4 regions of the Desulfomicrobium norvegicum genome follow, and region 1 is predicted to be linked to each of the others. Evidence: predicted binding sites of a transcription regulator. Region 1 holds the regulator's gene; each other region holds the start of a gene.

Region 1 (6,054 bases):
TTTGGCGTATTTGCGCAGATGGTCGGAAGGATCGAAGTTTTTGAAATTGAAGGTAATCCTCATGGAAGCCTCCTCGATTGTTGAGGGTCAGCCCTTTTTGCCGTCCGGAAGGGGCGGCCCAAAGGGCGGGATGTCAAAAAACCTGTTTGCGCTTGGATGAGGAATCGATCCCCAGCACTGCGCGATATTTGGCCACTGTTCGCCGGGCGATGTTCACGTCCAGCCGTTCTTTCAGCACCGCGGCGATTTTTTCGTCGCTGTAGGGGTGCTTCGGGTCTTCCTCGCTGACCATTTTCTTGATGATGGCCTTGACCGATTCGGATCCGACCTGAGTTCCATCATCCATTTCCAGCGCGGAATTGAAGAAAAATTTCAGTTCCACGATGCCGTGCGGGGTGGCCACGTATTTGTTCGTGGTGATCCGGCTGACCGTGGATTCGTGCATTTCAATGTCGTCGGCCACATCCTTGAGGATGAGCGGTTTGAGCTTGGTCACGCCGTGTTCGAAAAACCCCCGCTGAAACCTGACAATGCTTTCAACCACTTTGTATAATGTTCTTTGCCTTTGGTGCAAGCTCTTCATGAGCCACATGGCAGAGCGCATCTTGTCATGCAGGTATTCACGGTCCGGGCCTTTGACCGCGAGGTGCATGTCGTCCATGTAGTAGGGGCTCAGCTGCAGCTTGGGCAGGCCGTCGTCGTTCATGACGATGACGAAATCCCCTTCGTATTCGTACACGAAGACATCCGGGCTGACATATATGGTGCTCTCGCTGCCGTAACTGGCTCCCGGCATGGGGTCCAGGGACTGGATTATGTCCAGATAGGCCTTGAGGTCCTCCATCTGAATCTTGAACTTGCGCAGGAGCGGTTTGTAGCGTCGCTTCTCGATGTCTTCGAGATGATCCCCCACCAGGGAAAGCAGGATGGGATCGTCCTGGCCCAGCATTTCCAGCTGGATGAGCAGGCATTCCCGTGGAGACCGCGCGGCCACGCCCACGGGATCGAAGCGCTGCAGACGATGCAGCATGGACTCCACCAGGGCCAGGGGAGAGAGCGTCTCGGAGGCGATGTCCTCGGCGGTGCTCATCAGGTAGCCTTGGGAATCGAGGTTGCCGATGATGGCCTCGCCGATCATCTCCTCTTCTTCGGTGATGTTGGACAGACACAGCTGCCACAGCAGATGACCGTCCAGGGAGGGCTTGCCCGAGAGCCTGGCCTCGTAGGACATCATCTCCTCCAGGGCCTCGGTCTCCTTGAACTGCACTTGCTTGGCGGTGCTTGAAAAATCGCCGAGGTAGTTTTCCCAGTCCGCGTTGCGCATCAGTTCCGCGTCTTCGTAGGAGACTTCCGGGCGTGTTTCGGCCGGAGCCTGGATTTCGTGCTCCTCGGAAATTTCCTTGACCCCCTCCTCAAGCATAGGGTTCTCAAGCAGCTCCTGCTGAACGGCTTCGAGAAGCTCGAATCTGGAGAGCTGAAGCAGCTTGATGGCCTGCTGCAGCTGCGGTGTCATGACTAGCTGCTGCGTCAGCTTGAGGTTTTGTCGGAGTTCAAGGCCCATAATTGATTTGGTTTCACCGTGTCAGAGGATTGCAGGCTAAAAAACTACCCAGTAACGAATCTGCCATAAAGCTTAGGCCCTGGCAATCCTTGGAAAATCGTGTCCGCTAGAGGCTGAATCCTTCACCGAGGTAAACCTTGCGCGCACCCGGGTCGGCGACGATCTCTTCCGGGCTGCCGTTCAGGATGATGCGGCCGTCGTGGACAAGGTATGCACGGTCGCAGATCTGGAGCGTTTCGCGAACATTGTGGTCGGAGATGAGCACGCCGATGTTCTTGTCACGAAGGTCCCGGATGATGGCCTGGATGTCGTCCACGGCCAGGGGATCGATGCCGGCGAAGGGTTCGTCCAGGAGGATGAATTTCGGATTCTGGATCAGGGCGCGGGCAATTTCCAGCCTGCGGCGTTCTCCGCCGGACAGAAAGGCGGCCAGCTGCCCTTCAAGGCGGGTGATCCCCAGTTCATCGAGCAGCCTGTCCGCCGTGCGCTTTTGCTCTTCCCGCGAGAATCCCGAAAATTCGAGAATCAGTTGCAGGTTCTGACGCACGGTCAGTTTGCGAAAGATGGAGCTTTCCTGCGGCAGATAGCTCATGCCCGCGCGGGCCCGTCTGTGCAGGGGCCAGCGGGTTATGTCCTGGCCGTCCAGAAGGACCTGCCCTCGCGTGGGCCGCACGATGCCCGCGAGCATGTAGAATGTGGTCGTCTTGCCTGCCCCGTTGGGCCCCAGGACGCCAACCACTTCGCCCTGGCTCACGTCAAGTTCAATGTCGCGCACGACATCCCTGGCTCCGTAGCGCTTGGCCAGATTCTGCCCGGTCAGGGTGGTCACTGCCCAAGCCCCTGCTTGCCGGCGGGAGTGTTGAAGATGGCCTCGACCCGTCCCTTGCCGCCCAGTACTTCGCTGCGGTTTTCCTTGATGTAGAGCTTAATGACCTCGCCCTGGATCTTGTTGGCGCCTTCCATGAGCATGGGGCTGTCTTCCATGGTCAGAAGGTCCTTGTCGGCTTCATAGGTGGCCTTTCCGCAGGTGCCGGTGCGACCCTTGTCCGCTTTTATGCGCACGTTGCCCTTGGCGATGATTTTCTTGATGGCTCCCTGCTCGTCGGGCACGCCCTGGGTGGCGTTCTTGGCGCCGTCCTTTTTTTCCAGCAGCACGGTCAGCGTGTCGGACCAGAGCTGGATGTCCTGGCGAATGACGTACACGGAGCCGGTGAAGATCACCTGGTCCCCTTTCTGGGTGTAGGTCATGGTGTCGGAAGTGATCTTGACCGGGACGGTCTCGGCCGCCCAGAGAGGCGTCGCACAGGCGAGGAAGAGAAGAAGTATGAGTGAACGCATTTGGTAACCCGCTTGTCAGTTCATGATGACCTGGACGTTGCCTTGGGCCAGGAAGTCCCCTGTGTCCAGAAAATATGTCAGGGTGTCCGAGCGGCCCTGCATGGATTCGCCAGTCAGTTCAACCGTGCCGCCGAGAACGAGTGTCCGGTTTTGTCCTGTGTAGTCAAGGGTCTCGGAGCGCATCACGTATTGGCCCTGGGTGCCGTTGACCCCGTCCCACATTCTGGCCCGGTCCTCTTTTTGCCAGACCTGGCCCCTGGGCGCCCGAACCTCGATGGGTTCCCCGCCTTCCTCGCCCCAGTAGACGATGATCGGGGCGGCGAGGGTGAGTTCATCGCCGTTTTCGGAGTAGTCGGCGCCGGTGGCGCTGAGGTTCCAGAGCTTCTTGCCGTCCTTGCCCTGGCTCAGGTTCACGCCTTTGAGGCTCAAGTCCACATCCAGATTCCGGATCGTCGGGTTGTCCAGGCGCTCGGGCCAGAGCAGCCGTTTTCCGAGCATTGCGATTCCAGCCAGAACGACAAGGGTCAAAAGCCCGACCAGCAGCCGCTTCATTCCCGGACCCAGTCCTGCCAAAGAGCTTCGAGTTTGCCCTGGGCGCGCAGGATGAAATCTATGGCTTCGCGCACGGCGCCCTGGCCGCCCATGGATCTGGTTGTCCAGGCCGCGAGCTTGAGTATCTCGGGGCGGGCGTTGGGGACGGCGATGGGCAGTCCGACCAGGGACATGGGCGCCGCGTCGACCCAGTCGTCACCGACATAGGCCATCTGCGCCAAGGGGATGCCCGTTTCTTCGGAAATCCGGCGCAGGATCGGGGCCTTGCGGTGATGGCCGGGATAGTAATGGCTGATGCCAAGCTCCGTGACCCGCCTGCGCACTGCCGGGGAATCAAGGCCGGTAATGACCGCGAACTCGATGCCGACCTGCGGGGCCATCTTGATGGCCAGCCCGTCCTGGACGTTGAAGCGTTTCATTACGCAGCCCGATTCGTCATAATAGAGGCCGCCGTCGGTGAGCACCCCGTCCACATCCAGGATGATCAGGCGCACGTCCCGGGCGAGCAGTTCAGCATTCATTCGGGATGCTCCAGATGGCCGCAAGCTCCGAAAGAAGAGTGCGGGCCTTGGCCAGGGGCCAGGAATTGGGGCCGTCGCAGAGAGCCTTGTCCGGGTCCGGGTGGATCTCCATGAAGAGGCCCTGACAGCCGCAGGCCACGGCGGCCCGGGCCAGCGGCGGCACGAACTCGCGCTGGCCGCCGGAGGACATGCCCTGTCCGCCGGGCAACTGCACCGAGTGGGTGGCGTCGAAGATCACGGGGCAGCCGAACTGCTTCATGATGACCAGGGAGCGGAAATCAACGACCAGATTGTTGTAGCCGAACATGGAACCGCGCTCGGTCAGCCAGATGCGGTCGAATCCTTCGGATCGGATTTTCTCCACCGGCCCCTGCATGTCCCAGGGTGCCATGAACTGTCCTTTCTTGATGTTCACGATGCGCTCGGTGCGCGCGGCGGCGAGCAGCAGATCGGTCTGGCGGCAGAGGAAGGCCGGGATCTGCAGCACGTCGGCCACCTCGGCCACCAGGGAGGCCTGGCGCGGCTCGTGGATGTCCGTGATCACGGGCAGCCCGGTGCGGCTCTTGATCTGGGCCAGCCAATCGAGCCCCATGTCCAGTCCTGGTCCGCGGAAGCTCGCTCCGGCCGTGCGGTTGGCCTTGTCATAGGAACTCTTGAATATGAGCGGCAGGTTCAGATCACGCGCGATGGCCTGCAACTCTACGGCCACGGTCATGGCCAGATCCAGGCTTTCGAGGACGCAGGGTCCGGCGATGAGAAAGGGGCGTCCGGCGACCAGGGTGGAGCAGTCAATCATGTTTTTTACTCGGTTTTCTTGTTGGCCACGGCCGCGCGAATGAATTCGCGGAACAGCGGATGCGGCTGCATGGGGGTGGAGGTGAACTCCGGATGGAACTGGCAACCCAGGAACCACGGATGATCCTTGATCTCCACTATCTCGACCAGGCTCTTGTCCGGGGACAGGCCGCTGATGGTCAGTCCGGCCTCCTCGAAACGGCTCTGGTAGGCGCTGTTGAATTCGTAGCGGTGGCGATGACGTTCCGAAACCTCGACCGCACCGTAGGCTTCATAGGCGCGGGTGTCTTTCTCGATCACGCAGGGGTAGGCGCCAAGGCGCATGGTTCCGCCTTTTTCGCTCGTCATGTCGCGGCGCTGCACGCACTTCTTGCGGAAATCGAACCATTCTTTCATCAGATAGATGACCGGATCCGGCGTGGTCAGGTCGAACTCCTCGGAGTTGGCCTTGGTCAGGCCCATGACGCTTCTGGCGTACTCGATGACCGCGCACTGCATGCCAAGGCAGATGCCGAAGAAGGGGATCCTGTTTTCGCGGGCATGGGTGATGGCCGCGATCTTACCTTCCACGCCGCGGATGCCGAAGCCGCCGGGGACGAGGATGCCGTCGGCCTCGGCGAGGCTCTCGGCCACGTTTTCGGCGGTGATTTCCTCGGAGTTGACGTACAGGAAGCGGATGGCTGCGTTGTTGGCCACGCCGCCGTGGGTCAGGGCTTCATGCAGGCTCTTGTAGGCTTCCTTCAGGTCCACGTACTTGCCGACGATGGCAATGGTGACCTCTGACGTTGGATGGTGCAGGTTGTAGACGAGATTCTTCCACTCCTGCAGGTCCGGATTCTTGGCGGCCAGGCGCAGGAGGATGGCGATTTTCTGGTCAACACCTTCATTATAAAGGGTCAGGGGCAGTTCGTAGATGTGGTTTACGTCGATGGCGGTGAAGACCGCGTCCCGGTCCACATTGCAGAACAGCGAAATCTTGCGTTTGATGTCGTCGCCAAGGTCCACTTCGGAGCGGCAGAGGATGATGTCCGGCTGGATGCCGAGGCTGCGCAGTTCCTTGACGGAGTGCTGGGTGGGCTTGGTTTTGAGCTCGCCGGCGGTCTTGATGTAGGGGACCAGCGTGAGGTGGATGTAGAGGACGTTGTCCTTGCCGAGGTCGGCCCGCAATTGACGGATGGCTTCAAGGAACGGCAGTCCCTCGATGTCGCCCACAGTGCCGCCTATCTCGACCAGGGTCACGTCCAGGTCGTCGCTGGCGAGGCTCAGGATGGACGACTTTATCTCGTC
Region 2 (6,054 bases), on a different contig from region 1:
TCTATCACGTGCATGTCGAGCTGCAGAACATCGCCCGTGACGTGCTGCTGCTGGTTCTGGCCGGGGTGAGTCTCAAGACCACGGCCGCTGAAATCCGCCGCCGCAACGAATTCAACTGGGAGCCCATCGTCGAGGTGGCCAAGCTCTTCGCCGGTATCTTCATCACCATGATTCCGGCCATCGCCATCCTGCGCGCGGGCATGGACGGCGCCTTGTCGGGCCTCATCGCCATGGTCTCCGTGGACGGCGTGGCCAACAACGCCATGTACTTCTGGCTGACCGGCGCACTGTCGAGCTTCCTGGACAACGCTCCGACCTATCTGGTCTTCTTCAACACCGCCGGTGGCGATGCGCAATTCCTGATGGAGCACGTGCACACACTCATGGCGATTTCGGCGGGTGCGGTGTTCATGGGTGCCAATACCTACATCGGCAACGCCCCCAACTTCATGGTCCGGTCCATCGCCGAATCAAGCGGAATCAAGATGCCCAGTTTCTTTGGCTACATGGCCTGGTCCGTGGGTATTCTGGTCCCCTGTTTCGTGCTCATGACCTTCCTTTTCTTCCGTTAATCGCAAGCAAAGAGGCGGCCCTGCCGCCACGGAGATACTGCCATGATAAAGGTTGAACGTGTTTTGATTCCGGTGGATGGTTCCGATTCATCCAGAAACGCGGCCAAATACGGCACGCAGTTGGTCAATTCCAGACACCCCAAGATATATCTGCTCAACGTCTGGGAGCCCGTCACCATGACCATCGGCGGAGACATGGCCGAGAAGTTGCGTGCCAACGCCGAGGCCAGGTCCATGGCGATCCTGGAAGAGTACAAGAAGATGCTGGAGCCCTGCGGCATGGAAGTGGAGCTGATTTCGCGCAGCGGACGTCCCGACTATGTCATCCTGAATGTCCAGGACGAGCTGGACTGCGATCTCATCGTCATCGGTTCGCGCGGATTGTCGGTGCTTGAGAACGTGATCATGGGCAGTGTGGTCACGCGCGTGCTCGAAGGTGCGTCCTGTCCCGTGCTGGTCACGCGCAACTTGCGCGTGAAGTATCTGCGGGATGCCTGCGGCATCTGATCTCTGCATTCATGAGAAGTGAAAAGGCCGGCTCCCCGCGAAGGGGGCCGGCCTTTTTCATCTGGTGGTCAGTCCGTATTTCTTGAGACGGTATTGCAGCGTGCGCCGACTGATTCCGAGCGCCTGGGCCGTGCGCTCGCGGTGTCCGGCGTATTTGCGCAGGGTCTCTTCAAGGGCCTGGCGCTCGGCGGTTTCCAGCGGGCTTTCTCCGGGCTGGACGAACTGCGCCGGGCGGGCGGCCGGGGCGGGAGCCAGCAGGTGATCCGGGAGGTCCCGCAGGTCCAGGATGTCCCCGCGGCAGAGGATGAGCGCGCGTTCCAGGACGTTTTCAAGCTCGCGCACGTTGCCCCGCCATTCATGACGGCCCAGCGCGTCCAGGAATTCCCGGCTGACGGTGCGGATCGGGCGGTTGTTTTTGCGGCCGAGCTTGTCCAGCAGATAGTCGACGAGCAGGGGGATGTCCTCGATGCGTTCGCGCAGGGGCGGAATGCGTATTTCGAGCACATTCAGTCGGTAATAGAGGTCTTCGCGAAATTTGCCTTCGGCGATCATGGCCGGGAGGTCGCGGTTGGTGGCCGCGATGAAGCGCACGTCGATGCTGACCGGGGTCACGCCGCCGAGGGGTTCGACGATGCGTTCCTGCAGGGCACGCAGGATCTTGGCCTGCAAGGTCAGGGGCAGTTCGCCGATTTCATCGAGAAAGAGAGTGCCGCCCCCGGCCAGCTGGAAGCGTCCGGGTTTGTCCTGGGCCGCGCCGGTGAAGGCGCCGCGCACATAGCCGAAAAGTTCGCTTTCGAGCAGGTTCTCGGGCAGGGCCGCGCAGTTGACCTTGACCAGTGGACCCCTGGCGCGCGTGCTCTGCTCGTGCAGCTGCTGGGCGACGAGTTCCTTGCCCGTGCCCGATTCCCCGAGGATGAGCACGTTGGCTTCGCTTGGGCCCACCTGTTCGATGAGCTCGACGACCTTGCGGATTTCCAGGCTGTTGCCGATGATTCTGGTCTCCTGCAACCGGCCGATCTGTTTTTTGAGGTCGCGGTTTTCGCGGGTCAGGCGCACGTGTTCCGCCGCCTTTTTGACCACGGCCAGCAATTCGTCATTGTCCGTGGGCTTGGTCAGATAATCCCAGGCCCCGATCTTCATGGATTCGACGGCGCTGCTGACGTTGCCGAACGCTGTCAGCATGATCACCGGGGTCGTCATCCCTTCCTCGTGCATCTTCTGCAGCACATCAAGGCCGCTCATGCCCGGCATGCGCATGTCCAGAAGGACGACGTCCACGGGCCTGGCGCGCAATGTGGCCAGGCCGGACGAGCCGTTGTCCGCCTCCAGCACCTTGAAGCCCGCGTCGCCGAGGACGACGCGGACCATGAGCCTGTGCGCCGGTTCGTCGTCAATCACGAGGACTGTGGACTGTGAGGTCATGTGCTGCTCCCGGTTTGGTTGGCGGGGAAGAAAAGGGAGACGGTGGTGCCTCCGGTCGCCGGCGTTTCGATCTGGATGCTGCCGCCATGCTCCTGCATGATGGTGTGGACGATGGCCAGGCCAAGGCCGGTGCCCTTGTCCCGGGTGGTGAAGAACGGCTCCAGGGCGTGCTCGCGCTCTTCAGGGCTCATGCCTGTTCCGTTGTCCCGGACGCGAATCCACGTCCCGCTCGCGGCGGGCTCGGACCAGAGTTCGATCAGGCCGCCTTCCTCGGGCAGGGCCTCGACGCTGTTCATGAGCAGGTTGATGATCGCCTGCTTCAGGGCGTCCCGGTCGGCCTGCACGGTTTGGGCATCCGTCCATTGTTCCAGGCGACCGTTTCTGGCGCCTGCATCCATGGACAAGAGAGTATGCACTTCCCGGAAAATCTCTGCAAGGGGCACCTGGGCGAAGCTCAGCTGCCTTGGCCTGGCCAGGAAGAGCAGATCGGTGATGACGCGGTTCAGGCGGTCCGCTTCCTGGACCATGGTCCGTGCATACAGCTCTTCGGGGTCGCGTCCGGCAAGCTTCTTGGCGAAGAACTGGGCGAATCCGCGCAGGGCCGAGAGCGGATTTCGAATCTCGTGGGCCACACCCGCCGCCATGCGGCCGATGGCGGCCAGTTTTTCATTGCGGTGCAGCTCGCGCTCAAGACCGGCCAGTTCCGTACGGTCGCGAATCAGCACGAGGCGCTGCTCCGATCCATCCTTCAACGGGAGTTGCAAAATTTCCAGATGCCGGTCGGCCGTCTTGAGAGTGCTCCAGTCCTGTCCGGGTTGCCTGTCCGGCGTCAGACCCAGATTCGAGAAAATGCCGGAGAGCGGCTGCCCCACGAGGCCGAGTCCGCCCATGAGGCTTGTGGCCGCCGGATTGGCCGCCACGACCGTGCCGTCGGCGGAAAGGGTCAGCAGACCGTCGGGCATGTTGTCCAGCAGACGGGCGTTGAAGGATTCCAGGCGTTGCAGGCGTCTGTGCTGTTCGTTGCGTTGCAGAAATCCCAGGAGCAGAATCCAGAAGACGATGGTCACCGCCAGGATGTACCCGGTCTGCAGGATGGCCGTGCGCTTGTATTTGCCGAAGGCCGCCAGATGGTGGGTCATGTCGACGCCGATGAGCAGGAGCGGCGGCTGCTTGTCCGGCGGACACTGGCCGTCGGGACAGGCGGGAGCGGTGGTCAGGTGCGAGATGCGGCCCAGGACCATGATGGGCTGGCCTTCGAAGTTCATTTCGCCGCTCCATTCCCCGGCGTTGCCGATGCTCGCCCAGGCGATGGTCGGCAGCTGGCCCTGGATCGCCTTTGGATCATTGTGCGAGGAGAGCAGGATGTGCCCGAGGGGGTTGTAGAGGCCGATGAAGCGTGCGTCGGTGCGCTTGATGTAGTCCTGGAGCAGTTCCTTGGCCAGGGTGCGATGGAGGTGCAGAAGCGTGTTGGTGTGTTCGGGGGTCGCGGGCAACTGCAGTTCCCGGCGCAGATTGATTTCGATCCCGGTGGCGATGGCGCGCGCCGTGACCAGGGCGTGCTCGTGAAAGGATTCCTGCTGCTGACGCAGATTGCGCCATGTGGAGAAGCTCAGCGCCAGACCAAGGACAAACACGGCCATGGTGGCCATCATGATGGTGCGATCGCTGCGAGACGGGAGAACGAGTTCCATGGCCTGCCTTTCTCAAGGAAAAGGCAAAGGCCGCAGGGGGTACGGCCTTTGCCCTTTTCAAGGGAGGGAGAGAGAAGGTTTTACATGGTTTGTGCGGCTGGGCATCCGGGAGCGGAGCCGACGCCTGGGGTGGCGCCGCTGGAGTGTGCTCCGCATCCGGACATGCGTCCGCAGCCTCTGCCTGATTCGATGGGAACGGGCTTTCCGGCGATTTCAGTCAACTCCACGCGGTAGTCCGCATTGAGTTTCTCTTTTTTCGCCTGCAGTTCGCTCACTTCGGCCACGGCCTTGTCGATGGCGGCTTTGTCGGTCGGGGTTGCCGCAAACAGGGCTTCCATGGCTTCGTGCTTGGCAAGGAGCTCCTTGTGGAGGGCAAAGAGTTCCTTGTGGTGCTCGTCGGTCACTGCCTGGACTTTCTGTTGCTGTTCGGGGGTCAGGCCGGACATGAAGTCCTGGTAGTGTCCCTGTCCCGGACAGCCGCTCTTGTAGGCCTGGGCTCCGGCTGCGAGGGCCAGGACCAACGAGGCGGCGATTATGAGGTGTTTCAGGTACATTTTAAGGCTCCCTTTGCAATTACATTCTGGAGGTAGTGGAATGTCTTTGGTTGGACCTCACATAGCAGGCGTCGTGCCAAAAGCTTAAGTTGTTTTATTTCAGCTTGTTGAGATTTGTGGTCGTGCGTCCTGCAGGAGATTTGCGTGCCGGTTGCTGCACAAGACGTGTGCATGTGCAATATATTGCATTTTTCCCGGTATTGCCATTGCCGGGGAAAGGATTACCTTGACCTCCATATTTATCGCAAACAGCCTGCTTCAAGGCGTAAGGGAGGTCCGTATGTGCAAGGGCTGCGGATGTTTGAGAGGCAAGACCACCACGACCGTGGTCAAGCATGAGCACGAACACACCCACGGGGATCTGACCCACAGTCATCCCCATGACCATGATCACGACCATGTCCACGACGAGCAGCCTCCAGCGGCTCATGAGGATCACAAGCATTAGTATCGACGGAAGCGCGTCGGTTCAAGGGCCGCCTGCAACAAGTGGGGGGCCTTTTTTCATCTTTACAGGTTTACAGGGAGGGTGCGTGCGTAAAACCGGAATGATCGTGCTTGGGCACGGCAGCAGGCGCAGGGAGGTTTCCTTGCAGTTCACGGCCATGGTGGAGCGGGTCGCGCGGGAAGTCAGCGGCGCGCCGGTCCTGCCGGCCTTTTTTTCCCTGGGCGAACCGACCCTGGCCGACCAGGTGCGTGCCCTTGTCCTGCAGGGCTGCGACAGGATCGTGGTCATGCAGTACTTCCTCTACAACGGGGTGCATATCGAGCAGGACATTCCGGAAATGATCGCCGCCCTGCGGGAGGAATTCCCCGCGATCGAGTTCGTGCTCCAGCCGACCCTGCAGGACGATCCCGCCCTTGAGCGCCTCATAGTTGATCGCCTTTTGGCGGATGCGGGCCGATGACTCTGTCATGAAACCTCCTCGCCTTCGTCTCCGGTACGAAACACGCGGATCCTAGTGTGCTTCAACGGCAAGAAGTTCGAATCCGGGTGTTCCGGGTGGACCGACTTGCCACACACAATGGAGGTATCCATGTCGCGTGTTTGTCATATCCATCAGGACATCGAGATTCGGCTGCGGGAAAAATTCAGGAAGATCGAAAGGGAAAACGAAAGGTTACGGGAATCCATGTGCCAGGACCGGGAGCTTGAGCCGGATCTGGCGGATCAGGCCAGCACCGCTTCCTCCCAGGACTGGAACATGATACGCTACAATCGCAACGTTAAGCTGCTGAGGGACATCACCGTCGCCCTCAAGGCCATCGACAACGATTCCTACGGGATCTGCGAAATGTGCGGAGAGC
Region 3 (6,054 bases), on a different contig from region 1:
GCGAAACGCTGAGTCTGCCTTTCGAGACTCCGGACCCGCTCGGCGAAGAAGGGCACAGCCCGGTTCCTGGCATTGTCCATCGCTACCCGGACAGGGTGCTGTTTCTGGTCACGGAGTTCTGCTCGACCTATTGCCGCTATTGCACGCGCTCACGGCTGGTGGGCAAGGTCGGACACCGCTCGGACATGCGCAGCTGGCAGGCCGCCCTCGACTATATCCGCGAACATGATGAAGTGCGCGACGTGCTGCTCTCCGGTGGCGACCCCCTGACCCTGCCGGACATGAAGATCGAGTGGCTGTTGTCCCAACTGCGCGCCATTCCACATGTGGAGATCATCCGCATCGGCTCCAAGGTCCCGGCCGTGCTTCCCCAGCGCATCACGCCCAAGCTGGTGCGCATGCTGCGTCGCTATCATCCGCTGTTCATCAGCCTGCACTTCACGCATCCCGACGAGATGACGCCGGACACGGCCCTGGCCTGCAACCGGCTGGCCGACGGCGGCATCCCCCTCGGGAGCCAGACAGTGCTTCTGTCCGGAGTCAACGACGACGCGCCGACCATGAAGCGGCTCATGCACGGGCTGATCCGCAACCGCGTCCGGCCCTACTACCTGTACCAGTGCGACCCGATTCCCGGATCGAGTCATTTCCGGACTCCGGTGGAGACGGGGCTGACCATCATCCGGAATCTGCGCGGGCACACTTCGGGCTACTGCATCCCGACCTACGTCATCGACGCTCCCGGCGGCGGTGGCAAGGTGCCGCTGCAACCGGATTATTTCCAGGGTCGGGACGAGCAGGGCATCGTGCTGCGCAACTATGAAAACCGTGTTTTCCATTACCCTGACCAGCTTTGCCCGCAGGAGGGATCATGCTCGTTGGCATGACCTACGATCTGCAGCAGGACTATCTGGCTGCCGGATACGACAGGGACGAGGTGGCGGAGCTGGACAGTCCCGTCACCGTCGAAGCCGTCAAAGCGGCGCTTTTGTCCCAGGGGCACGACGTGGAGCTGATCGGCGGGGTCGGGCCGCTGGTGCGCGCCCTGGCTGACGGGCGGCGCTGGGACCTGGTCTTCAATTTCGCCGAAGGCATGCTCGGATTGGCCCGCGAGGCCCAGGTCCCGGCCCTGCTGGACGCGTGGGACATTCCCTACACCTTTTCCGGGCCCGAAGTGCTGGCCCTGTCCCTGCACAAGGGTTGGACCAACGCGGTGCTGCGGGCGCACGACGTGCCCACGGCCGATTTCAGGATCGTGAACAGCATGGACGAGGTGGAAAAAATCGATCTGCCTTTTCCGCTCTTTGTCAAACCCGTAGCCGAAGGGTCCAGCAAGGGTGTGAGCGACAAGTCCCTGGTCAGGGACCGGCAGGCATTGCGCGGGATCTGCGAGCATGTCCTGCGCACGTATCGTCAGCCCGCCCTGGTCGAGACGTTTCTTCCGGGCCGGGAATTCACGGTAGGCATTTTGGGCAGCGGCCGGGAGTGCAGGGTGCTCGGGGTCATGGAGGTGCTCGCCACCGCCCGGGGCGACGCCTGCGCCTACACCTACGCCAACAAGCAGGAATGGCGCGAGCGGGCGCTCTACGAACTGGCCACCGACGGCCCGGCTGAGCAGGCCGCCGAGGTGGCCCGCGCGGCATGGCAGGCCCTTGGATGCCTGGACGCCGGGCGTGTCGATGTGCGTCTGGACGAGCGGGGCGAGGCCCGGTTCATCGAGGTCAATCCGTTGGCGGGCCTCAATCCGGAGAGCTCAGATCTGCCCATTCTCTGCGGCAAGATCGGTCTGGAGTATGCCGAACTCATCAGGGGCATCATGGATTCAGCCATGCGCAGAGCCGAAAACAGGGCTCCAAGGACACGCACGTGAGCCCTTTGCATGTGGCCGTGGTACGCGAGAGCGTCCCTGACGCCGCTTCCCCCGACGCCCTCGACACGGTGCTGCAGGCCCGCAGCGTGCGCGAGAGCCTGGCCCGTTGCGGCTGGCGGACCTCGGAGCATGTCCTTGGTTCCGATCCCTCGGCGCTTGAGGCCGCCCTGGCGCACCGCAGGCCCGATGTGGTCTTCAACCTGGTCGAGTCCTGTCATGGGGTGTCCAGCCTCGCATGCCTGGCGCCGGCCCTTTTTCGCAAGGCCGGGCTTGTCTATACCGGGGCGGACGAGGGCAGCATGAGTCTGGCCGGAGACAAGGCCCTGGCCAGGCGGCTCATGCATGCGGCCGGGCTGCCCGTGCCTTGCGGTGCGACGCTTGGGGAATTGCAGCGGGGCGTTTTCCCCGGGCCTGGCAGATACATCGTCAAGGCGCGTTTCGAGGATGCCTCCCTAGGCCTTGGCCCGGACTGCGTCGTTAAGGTGCGTGCGCGCGAAGAGCTGCTGGCGGTCATGAAGGAACTGGCGCCGCGCATGGGCGGGGATTGCGTGGCCGAAGGCTATGTAAGCGGCCGGGAGTTCAATCTGGCTCTGCTGGCGGAGTCGGGCGGGAAGGTCCGCGCGCTGCCCCTGGCGGAGATGGTCTTCGATGCGGCGACACCCGGTCCGGCCATCCTGCACTATGCGGCCAAATGGGAACAGGACAGCGCGGATTACGCCGCCTCCACGCGCAGCTTCGATCTTGCCGGGGATGAAGCCCTGGCCCGGGAGATGACGCGGATCGGCGTTTCCTGCTGGGAACTTTTCAATCTGGCCGGGTACGCACGCATCGACTTTCGTGTCGGCGACGGCGGCCTGGTCAACATCATCGACGTTAATCCGAATCCGTGCATTTCCCCGGACGCGGGCTTTGTGGCTGCGGCCAGGCAGGCCGGACTGGACCATGCCGCACTGGTCCGGGACATCGTCTTCGATGCCTTGGAGAGGGCGGGGCAGAGGGAGAAGACCGGCCGTGCATGAGATTTTCTTTCGCGATCAGGTACGCGCCGAGGACAGACACGCCGTGCGCGAAATCGTGACCTCCACGGCCTTTTTTTCAGCTTCCGAGGTGGATGTGGCCGAGGAACTGGTGACCGAGCGTCTGGCCAAGGGAGAAGAGAGCGGATATTTTTTTGTTTTCGCCGAAACACTGGAGCGTGGCCCCCTGGGCTATGCGTGCTATGGCCCGACGCCGTGCACCGAAAGCACCCATGATCTGTACTGGATCGCGGTGCATGAAGAGATGCGCGGTCAGGGGCTGGGCAGGACGCTGCTGGCGGAAGTGGAGGCGCGGCTGCGCAGGGGCAAGGGAGGCAAGCTCATCGCCGAGACGTCGTCCCGGGAACAGTACGCGCCGACGCAAAGGTTTTATCTGTCCTGCGGTTTCAGCCTGGAGGCCCGCATTCGCGATTACTATGCCCCGGGCGAGGATATCCTCTATTTTACAAAGAATATCGGGCCCCTGGAGCGGGATTGAACTAGGCCACGGACTGGTTGTCGCCACTTAGCATGGCCAGGACCATTTCCTTCTCCACGTTCATGCGGTTTTTCACGCTGGCCTGCACGCTGGCCGTGGAGGAGCCGAATTGTGATTTGCGGCTGTCGTAAACCTTGTCGATGAGTTTTTGCGCGAACTGGTGTTCAGGTTGTTCCGTGCCGATGGCTTTGATGGCCCGTCCGAAGATCCTGGCCGCTCCGCCGGCTCCATGCTGAACCGCCGTGCTCCAAAGCGCTTCGCGGGCCGCGGATGGCATGGTGTCCATGTCCACGCCGGTTCGTGCCAAAATCTTGTCGCGGGCGGGGGCGTAATGGGTGGCCTCGATGAAATCTCGTTGCAGCGCGCCGAATTTATCCGGGTCTTCGGCCGCGATTTCACGCCAGACATCCGGCATGCGTCCCCGGGTCGAGCCCGTGTCCGCGGGTCCGGCAGCCTTGAGTTTCGAGGCCCAGCCTGGCTCCTTGTCACGCAGGAATGCGATGAAGTCCTTCATGGTGCCGGGCTTGGACGCGATCTGATAGGTTCCGTAGGATGTGCCGCCGTTTCTGTCATGGCCGATGGCGTTCACGCCCGATGTTCCGGACTCGAAGGTCGCGGACAGGGAGCCTGTCGGGCTCTGCCTGCGGGAACTTCGCGCCTGGCCTGTCCCCGCGTCCGAGGAAGACTGCTGCTTCATGATGGCGGCCAGTCCGTGCAGGGCATCCCGCATGAGGGAATTTTCCATGGATGAGCCGCCAAGGTTCGCGCTCAATTCATTTATGTCTTTGGTTCCCAGGGCCTGACGCATGTGGCTTTGAAACCCGTCCTCCAGCGCCGCCTTGTGGCTCCTGCGCTCGGGCTTGGTTCCCATGAGGGTCATCAGTTGGATGGGATCAAGAAGGCTCATGTAACGTCTCCATGTCAAAATCGTGTCGCTGGCGGTGCTTCAGGGCAATCTTAGCAGATTTTGGGCCAGACCCGGGCAGGTCAGGCATGGCGCGGGCGGAGCGTTTTTTCGGCGGGATGCCGGGAATTTTTTTCTGGTTTGTCGGATGTGGTTGGTCTGATTGTGATCGCGGCGGCTTGGCTGCCGTCAACCTTTTTCCTTGAGTGGAACGCATGCATCTGAGATCTTTTGAGTATTTTCGAGCGGTTGCGATTGTTCTGATTGTAATCGGCCATTGCTACGGCATCACCGGATGGGTGATCGACAGTTTTGGCGAGCGGGTGCTGGCCAATCTGATTTCAGGCGGGACATCCCTTTTCGTTTTCATTTCAGGATTTCTTTTTCATCATGTTTTCTATCCCAAATTTGTTTATCGCAAATTTTTGGAAAAGAAATTCAAGAATGTGTACGTACCGTATCTCATTTTGTCCGTTCTGCCCGTTATCTGGGCATTGGTCATAAAAGCGCCATTTCCGGAGTTTTATTTTGGTCCTGAAGCTACTTTTTACGATCAGATAGTCCGTCCGACACTTCTGTACTACTGGTATGGAGGCGTCATGGTTTATTGGTATATTCCGTTCATAATGGCCATGTTTATAATATCTCCTTTGTTTATTTGGTTTATAAGAATAGATCTACGTAAAAAGATATACATAATATCAATTCTTTCTTTGATATCGATTTTAATGCATAGGCCTGTGAATAATTGGTCCATAGTTCAGTCTGTGATATATTTTTCTCCAGTCTACATGTTTGGTATTTTATGTTCAATGGAAAGAGATTTTATATATGATAACTTTAAGGGCAAGGATTTTCACCTGCTGGGATGTGTGATTTTTCTGGCATTGGTGCAGGCAGCTTTTTTCGAAGCATCCGGAAACTTGCAGAAAAATCCATTTGAATTCAACTGGATAGACATAGCATTTATACAGAAGCAGATTCTGTGCGTTTATTTTATGGTTTTTCTGCACAAATACGAACATATTGATAGCACGCTGCTTAAAACACTGGCTGGCTCAAGTTTTGCCATTTATTTTCTGCATGGCTGGATCATCTATCTCATTTCAACGGTTCAGTCATATTACAGGCCCTATTACGGGCTGCATCTTTTGCCCATCCTGTCGCCGCTTGTCATCTGGGCCTCCTATGCAGTGGCCAAACGGGTCAAAAGAGCCTTTCCCAACAAAAGCCGCATGCTCATCGGTTGGTAAGAGATCAGCTGTTTGGCTATCCTTTCATGACGCCGGGGCAGTGTTCCGACACTGGCCCGGGCGCGTGGAAGGAGGCATTCGGCTTTGCTTGATTCCTTCCCTTTTCTTCGTCAGCGCGTTATGAGGCATACAAGAAGCCCAGGAATGCACCCGTGTTCCAGGGCTTGGGAGCCTTCTCATGCGTCTTGCTTTTTTCCAATCCTTGCGGGCCATGCTTTTCGGCCTGGTACTGCTGTCGGTGCTGCCGGCACTGGGAATCATTTTGCTCAATGGACTCCAGAGCCGCGACAATGCATTTCGCCACGCCGAGGGAGAGTTGGTCCGGATAGTCACGGCCATGGCCGGGGTGCAGCAAAGGACCTCCGAGGTGACCCGGCAGACTCTTTCGACCTTGTCGGTCATGGATCGGGTTCAAAACCGGGATGTCGATGGCTGCATGGCGATCTTCAAGCGAATTCTGCTTCACAACCCTCTTTATACCAACCTCGCCCTGACTGATCCAAAAGGGGAGG
Region 4 (6,054 bases), on a different contig from region 1:
CCAGCCCGCAGGGCCTCCACCGCCGTCTCAATGGTCCCGTAGGCGGTGAGCACGACCATGCTCAGGTCCGGCAGCAGGCCAAGGGCCTGGGACAAAAGCTGCAATCCGGTCATCTCGGGCATGCGCAAATCCGTGATCATGAGCTGCGCGGGTTTCGCCGCCAGGGCTTGCAGAGCCTCGGCTCCGCTATGCACGGCCACCACGTCGAGGCCCGGAAAATGACCTCCGACAAGCCTGGCCAGTCCGCGTGCGAAATCAACTTCGTCGTCGACAATGACGACCCGTGCTCCCGTGACAATGCCGGCTGAATCCATGACTTCCATGCTCAATCCTTCCTCTGGTGCGCAGTATCCGATTCCTGGTCATCGGTTCCAGACGGCAGGAGCACGACAAAGCGCGCGCCGCCGAGGTCCGAATGCTCGACAAAGACTTCTCCGCCCACGTCCCTGACCATGCCGTAGACCACGGCCAGGCCCAGTCCAGTCCCGGCGCCGATGGCCTTGGTCGAATAAAAGGGATCGAAAATATGCGGCGCATCCGCCGCCGAAACGCCCGGACCGTTATCCTCCACCACGATGGCCACCCGCCCAGCCTTGGGCGCGACCCGAACCACTATCTCGCCATCCTCCTCCCCGACCGCGTCGAGGGCGTTGATGACCAGGTTGCTGAGCACCTGCTCCAGCTCACCGATACCCATGCGCACGGGCAGAGGCCGATCTGGTTGTTCCACAGTCAAGTGCGCCCTCTTCTTGGCGGCCTGCACGGAAAAAACCTCGGACACGGACACGGCAACGCCGCAGGCATCCGCCGTGCCCGACCCGGCAGCCTTGGGGCGGGCAAAATTGAGAAGCTCCTGAAGCACTCTCTGCGCCTGCCTGGTGTGGCGCTCGATTATGTTCAGGTCCGAAGCCTGCTGCGGATCGGAGATCGTCTGGCGGAGCAACCCCGCATAGCAGAGGATGACCCCGAGCGGGTTGTTGATCTCATGCGCCAGGCCCGCCGTGAGCTTGCCTACGGTCGCCATCTTCTCCGAATGCCAGACCTGGGAACGCATGCGCTTCTCCATGGTGGTCTCGCGCACATAGACGACCACGCGGTCCGTCTGCCCGTCGGAACTGCGCACCGGGTACATCGAAAGTGAAAACGACCTGCCTCCGGGCAGCTCGACTTCGCGCAGATCCGGCGCCCCGCCGCGAATGGCGTCAACCATCGGACAAGGATGAGACAACGGATCGAAAAAGATGGACAGCATGTTGCCGTCCGTGCGTTCGCCGCCCGTCAATTCCGAGGTCAGCTGTCGGGCGGCCTGGTTCACGGTCAGCACGGCGCAGTTCGAGTCCATGAGCGCCAGCGGGTCGGTGATGCCTTCGACGATGGTTTCGAGCACGTTCATCTGCCGCAGCAGGCTGTCGATGGCCGTCAGATTCTCCGCTGCCGTGCCGAGCTGACGACCGAGCGCCGTGAGTACCCGCTGATCGTGCCGTGCCGCCTCTGCTTCGGTGTCCCAGTAGAGGCAAAGGATGCCCTCGGCATTTCCGGAGCTCGACTCCACCGGCACGAAAATCCTGGATCCCGATTGCAGGCAGGCGCTTCCGGTCAGCACATCCACCATGTTCTCAGGCAACTCGGGAGCGGCGGACGACTCCGGCCAGACGTAGTAATTCCTGGAGACCATGGTGCACACATAGGCGATGCTGCGCGCCCCGAAGCGCTTGCAGATCTGAGGCAGGGCCAGGCTCCAGAGTTCCGAACGCGAACCGCTGCGGCGCATGTCCTCCAGCAGGCGCACAAAGAGATGCACGTCTGCCTGCCGGGCTTCGGCCTCATGGGAAAGGGCCTCGGTGCGATCATCGACCATCTTGCGCAGATTCTCCGCATAATCCTGGAGCTGGTGGCGGACCTCGAAGAGATGATTGCCCATCTGCTCCATGCCTTCGACCAATTCCTCGATCTCGTCGCCCTGCTCCAGCTTGTGCAGGAGCTCGGAGCCTTCCGCATCGACCACGTTGCGTCTGAAAACGCTGTTGAGGCGTTTGAGATTGTTGACCACCAGAACCCGGAACAGAAAATTTGTCGCTGAAAAAAACAGCAGCGCGCCAAAGGCGAAAAAGGCGAAGTAGGTCAGGATGGTCTGCTGCACGCGCCCGACACTGCTCTGCACGGAGATGCCCACGAAATCGACCCCGGCGATGGAGTTCTCCTCCTTGCCGAAACCCCGCCCCCCGTACAGGGACAAAAGCTCCGGCGGAGCATCCTCGGGCTTGCCGTGGCAATACATGCACCCTTCCTCGAAACGCACGGCACGGACTTTCAGAAAATATTTTTCCCCGTCCATGGTCTTGTACCCCTGCCACAGCTCCTGCTCGGGATTGGCCCTGAAATAGCGGATCAGTTCCCGTTCGTGCGTGTTGGCTTCGTAAGCGGGGTTGCGTGCGTCGATGGCCACGCGGCGATAGATGGTGCCGCCGTGATCGTCGTTGATCGGCGCCATGATGGTTCGGGAAATGTAGGATGAGGACATGGCCTCGATGATGAACGAAGCGGGCAGGCGCTCGTACATGGCCGGGCGCAGGATGTCGCGCACGTAGTGCTGGATGGAGTCCACATGGGTGAAGATGAGCAGGGCCTTGTCCCGCACCTCCTCCTCGAGGACATTTTTCATGTGTAGATAAAAACCGACGGAAAAAACGATGCCCAGAACAATGGAGGCGACCAAAAGCCCGGAAACAAATTTGGTCTGTATCTTTGATGGCTTGAGAAGGTGCATGGGCTCGCCTGAAATTGATGCTTCCCGTGGCGGTGGAAACGTGTGTGAAGTGGATGAAGATGCGTTCGCTCAGACTGTCGGCAAGACCAAATCAAAAAAGGGCACCATAGAAATCATTAGTGTTCTACCGTCCTCCAATCAAGACCTGAAACCGTTCGGCTGCTCCTGATCTGAGCACATTTCCCCCAAAGAGAGGCGCCTCGACTATTTTTCCTCCAGGGCAAAACGCAGGTAATCCTCTCCTTCCTTCACCTGTGCAACATCCGTGTAGTAATAACGGGTCGGATCGATGCCATTATCGTCCAGATACGAGGACATGCGGCTCAGAACACCACAGGAGTTGGTCAAAAAAGGCAGGAACAGGTAGACGAAGGCCAGGGCGGCGCCCATGGTCAGAACAAAATTCTTCAATCTTACGGGCAGGCTTTTTTCAGTCATGACGATACGTCCTTAAAAGCCGGGAGGAAGATCCTCCCGGCTGTTTTTCGAGACAATTTAGATCTTGGCCGTGATTTCGGGGAAGACCACGTAGAACATGAGGTAGGCCATGGCCAGAGTCAAGACAAGATTGAGGCTTTGACCGCAGACATACAGGATGAGCGGCTTGCCGCCCTTGAAGTACTTGGCCAGCTCGCGGAAGTTGGTGGACAGGCCGATGGCCGCAAAGGACAGGGCGAAGAACCAGCCACGCAGAAGCCTGGTGCCGCCGCGGACGATGCCGTGATCCACGACCGCGCCGCCAAGATCCTTGCCCATGCCCTGATCCAGGATGGAGAAGATGATGGAGGCGGCGATGAAGCCGAGCACGAACTTGGGAAAACGATGCCAAATCTCTCCTGCGCCAACGGTCTTGCCGGCCACGCAGTCAACCTTCGTGCACCAGTACACGGCGATGCAGAATGCGGTAACACCGATCATGACGTTCTGGATCATCTTGATGGTCGCGGCCACGTACATGGCCTTCTGGCCCAGGAACGCGCCTGCCGCGGCCACCGCGCCGGTGGAGTCGATGGTGCCGCCCATCCAGGCGCCGCCCAGAACTTCCGGGATGCCGACAGCCTTGATGAAGGCAGGCATGGCGATCATCATGATGGCGGTGAAGACCAGGGACAGACCGATGGACAGTGTCAGCTCTTCCTTCTTGGCCCGGCAGGCTGCCGCAGCGGCGATGGCGGCGGAGGTGCCACACACGGACATGTCGGCGGAGATGACGACGTTGAGTGTCTTGGAGGGCATCTTCAGCACCTTCTGGCCGAAGATGTAGGTGCACACGAGCACGACGGGGGTGACTACCCAGGCCACGAAAATGCCGGGTGTGCCGATGGCCACGATCTTGTTGAAGAGCACTTCCGCGCCCAGAAGAACAAGGCCGGTCTTGATGAAAAATTCGACTTCACAAGCCGGAAGGACCCATTTGGGAGTGCCCACGGTATTGGCTATGACCATGCCCAGAAGCACGCCCCAGGCTTCGGCGCCAAAACCGTACTGCTTGGAGATGGCCTGTCCGCCGAGAATGTACGCCAGGACGGCGACCAGGAAGACAATCACGAAACCCTGCAGGAACGCAGGCGCGCTCTTGCCCATCATGGCAATGCCCGCACCGAAGATCAGCGCGATGAAGATGCACAGGCCGATGAGGGACGGAATGTAGTTGTAGGGCTTGTTTTCGACCTTCTTCTTGGCATCTCCGGCAGCCTTGTGCGCGTCGCGCCACTCGGAAATCTTGGCCGCGGCCTCGTCATTGAGCGCCTGGTTCTGGAAGGATGCGCCGGCCGCAGCCTCTTCCGCGGCCACGGCAGCGGCGAGTGCCACTTCAAGCTTGCCCTTGGCCTCTTCGTATTTAGGCATGGCCTTCTCGTTGAGCGCCTTGGCCTGGGATTCGGAGCGGATCAGGGAATCCATGGGGTTGGTCTTCCAGGAACCTGGCGTCTTGGTCCAGTGGGACGCAAATTTGCCAAACGCGGTACCGGAGCCCTTGAGTTTGCCCTTGGCATCCTGGGCATTGTGCCAGGCGATGGTCTTGAACGGAGCCTTGGCCAGTTCCGCTTCCTGGATCTGGTTGGCGGTGGCTATCTTTTCGGCAAACTCCGCCTTGGGACCAAAAGTCGTGTACGCCAGGATGCAGACGGAAATAATGATAAAACCGAGCCAGATGGCCAGGAAGTCCTCTTTCTTCCACAAATCCGACCACTGGCTTTTCCCGTGGTCGATGACGACGCTGCTGCTTTCTTCAGACATTGGTTTTCTTCCTCCTCGATGATTATGAAGCGTTCTCTCGCCGGTTATTTTGACGACGAAGCCAGAGCAAAAGCCCTGCCATGTCTGCAAAAAATACGAGACCGCATAATTTCAGCGCGTTACAATTTCGCATCTTAAAAAAAGCGCAAAGCACGATTTACACTGCAAACACAAGTTAGCACCGCAAACTTCAAGAGCTGCATCCTGCAGCCGTCCAAAATTTTGGAAAACGATAAAAAAAGGCGTGGCCGCTCGAGAGGAACGCCACGCCTTTTCAAGGCAGGGAAAAGAAAAAACTACTTCTCGATGTCGAGTTCGCGTTTCTTGGAGTAGATGAAGCGCACCAACTGGTACTCGAAGGGACTTCCGGTCTCGTAGTAGCGAAACTTGACCTGATGCCGCGCGTCGACAGCCTTGACCCCGTAAACGCCGGTGGACACCGACTCGCGCGCAATCCAGCTCATGTCCTGGAAGAGGCCGTACGATGGGTTTATGGTCATGGCCGCGTCCACGAACACGCCTCCCGTGTCGCGCACTCCGGAGGGCCCGAACACGGGGAGCACCAGATACGGACCGGGGGGGACGCCCCAGAAGCCCAGGGTCTGTCCGAAATCCTCGTTTTCCTGCGGGATGCCTCCATTGCCGAGCACGTCGATGATGCCGCCCAGGCCGATGGTCGTGTTGAAGACAAAGCGGCCCAGCGAGACCGAAGCCTTTTTGGCCTTGCCTTGCAGGACAGAGTTCACAAAAATCGGTATTTCTTTCAAGTTATTGAAAATATTGGAAACGCCCTGTTGAACGCTATCCGGCAGGATCGCCTCGTAGGTGCGGACCACTGGCAGATAGACGTAGCGGTCAAGCTGGGCGTTGAAGTGGTACATGTTCCGATTGAATCCCTCCCAGGGATCATGGACCTGAAAATGCCGCTCCAGGGTCGGGTCCTCGGGCAGGCCGCGATGTACGGGGGCCTGAAAAGGGCCGGGCTGATGCTGCCCGTTGGTGGCGCATCCGGCGGAGACGAAGAGGATGAGGCAGAGAAGAAATATGCG

Evidence for each region. The regulator sigma-54, encoded in region 1, starts transcription at its own class of promoters, with help from an activator protein. The targets are predictions, from matches to a motif close to CTGGCACGGNNNNTGCTT.
Region 2: a site for sigma-54 is predicted at 4,809-4,826, ahead of BMZ24_RS07225 (periplasmic heavy metal sensor). Genes of this name have one in related genera too.
Region 3: a site for sigma-54 is predicted at 4,344-4,361, ahead of BMZ24_RS08085 (VgrG-related protein). Genes of this name have one in related genera too.
Region 4: a site for sigma-54 is predicted at 5,070-5,087, ahead of BMZ24_RS07460 (YeiH family protein). Genes of this name have one in related genera too.

The regions. Positions count from the first base shown of each region.
Region 1 covers NZ_FOTO01000023.1:7,541-13,594, forward strand. The annotation lists gene hpf (ribosome hibernation-promoting factor, HPF/YfiA family) at 1-63, opposite strand, end outside; gene rpoN (RNA polymerase factor sigma-54) at 134-1,561, opposite strand; gene lptB (LPS export ABC transporter ATP-binding protein) at 1,668-2,390, opposite strand; gene BMZ24_RS18905 (LptA/OstA family protein) at 2,387-2,899, opposite strand; gene lptC (LPS export ABC transporter periplasmic protein LptC) at 2,915-3,451, opposite strand; gene BMZ24_RS18915 (KdsC family phosphatase) at 3,448-3,972, opposite strand; gene kdsA (3-deoxy-8-phosphooctulonate synthase) at 3,962-4,768, opposite strand; gene BMZ24_RS18925 (CTP synthase) at 4,774-6,054, opposite strand, start outside.
Region 2 covers NZ_FOTO01000003.1:273,586-279,639, forward strand. The annotation lists gene BMZ24_RS07205 (sodium:proton antiporter) at 1-572, shown strand, start outside; gene BMZ24_RS07210 (universal stress protein) at 615-1,079, shown strand; gene BMZ24_RS07215 (sigma-54-dependent transcriptional regulator) at 1,137-2,501, opposite strand; gene BMZ24_RS07220 (two-component system sensor histidine kinase NtrB) at 2,498-4,192, opposite strand; gene BMZ24_RS07225 (periplasmic heavy metal sensor) at 4,273-4,746, opposite strand; gene BMZ24_RS19405 (hypothetical protein) at 5,027-5,194, shown strand; gene BMZ24_RS07230 (sirohydrochlorin chelatase) at 5,280-5,654, shown strand; gene BMZ24_RS07235 (TraR/DksA family transcriptional regulator) at 5,784-6,054, shown strand, end outside.
Region 3 covers NZ_FOTO01000004.1:115,833-121,886, forward strand. The annotation lists gene BMZ24_RS08065 (KamA family radical SAM protein) at 1-887, shown strand, start outside; gene BMZ24_RS08070 (D-alanine--D-alanine ligase family protein) at 872-1,870, shown strand; gene BMZ24_RS08075 (D-alanine--D-alanine ligase family protein) at 1,867-2,889, shown strand; gene BMZ24_RS08080 (GNAT family N-acetyltransferase) at 2,882-3,385, shown strand; gene BMZ24_RS08085 (VgrG-related protein) at 3,387-4,292, opposite strand; gene BMZ24_RS08090 (acyltransferase family protein) at 4,505-5,542, shown strand; gene BMZ24_RS08095 (response regulator) at 5,721-6,054, shown strand, end outside.
Region 4 covers NZ_FOTO01000003.1:329,151-335,204, reverse strand. The annotation lists gene BMZ24_RS07475 (sigma-54-dependent transcriptional regulator) at 1-323, opposite strand, end outside; gene BMZ24_RS07470 (c-type heme family protein) at 326-2,767, opposite strand; gene BMZ24_RS19665 (hypothetical protein) at 2,766-2,936, shown strand; gene BMZ24_RS07465 (hypothetical protein) at 2,972-3,205, opposite strand; gene BMZ24_RS07460 (YeiH family protein) at 3,263-5,005, opposite strand; gene BMZ24_RS07455 (MlaA family lipoprotein) at 5,302-6,054, opposite strand, start outside.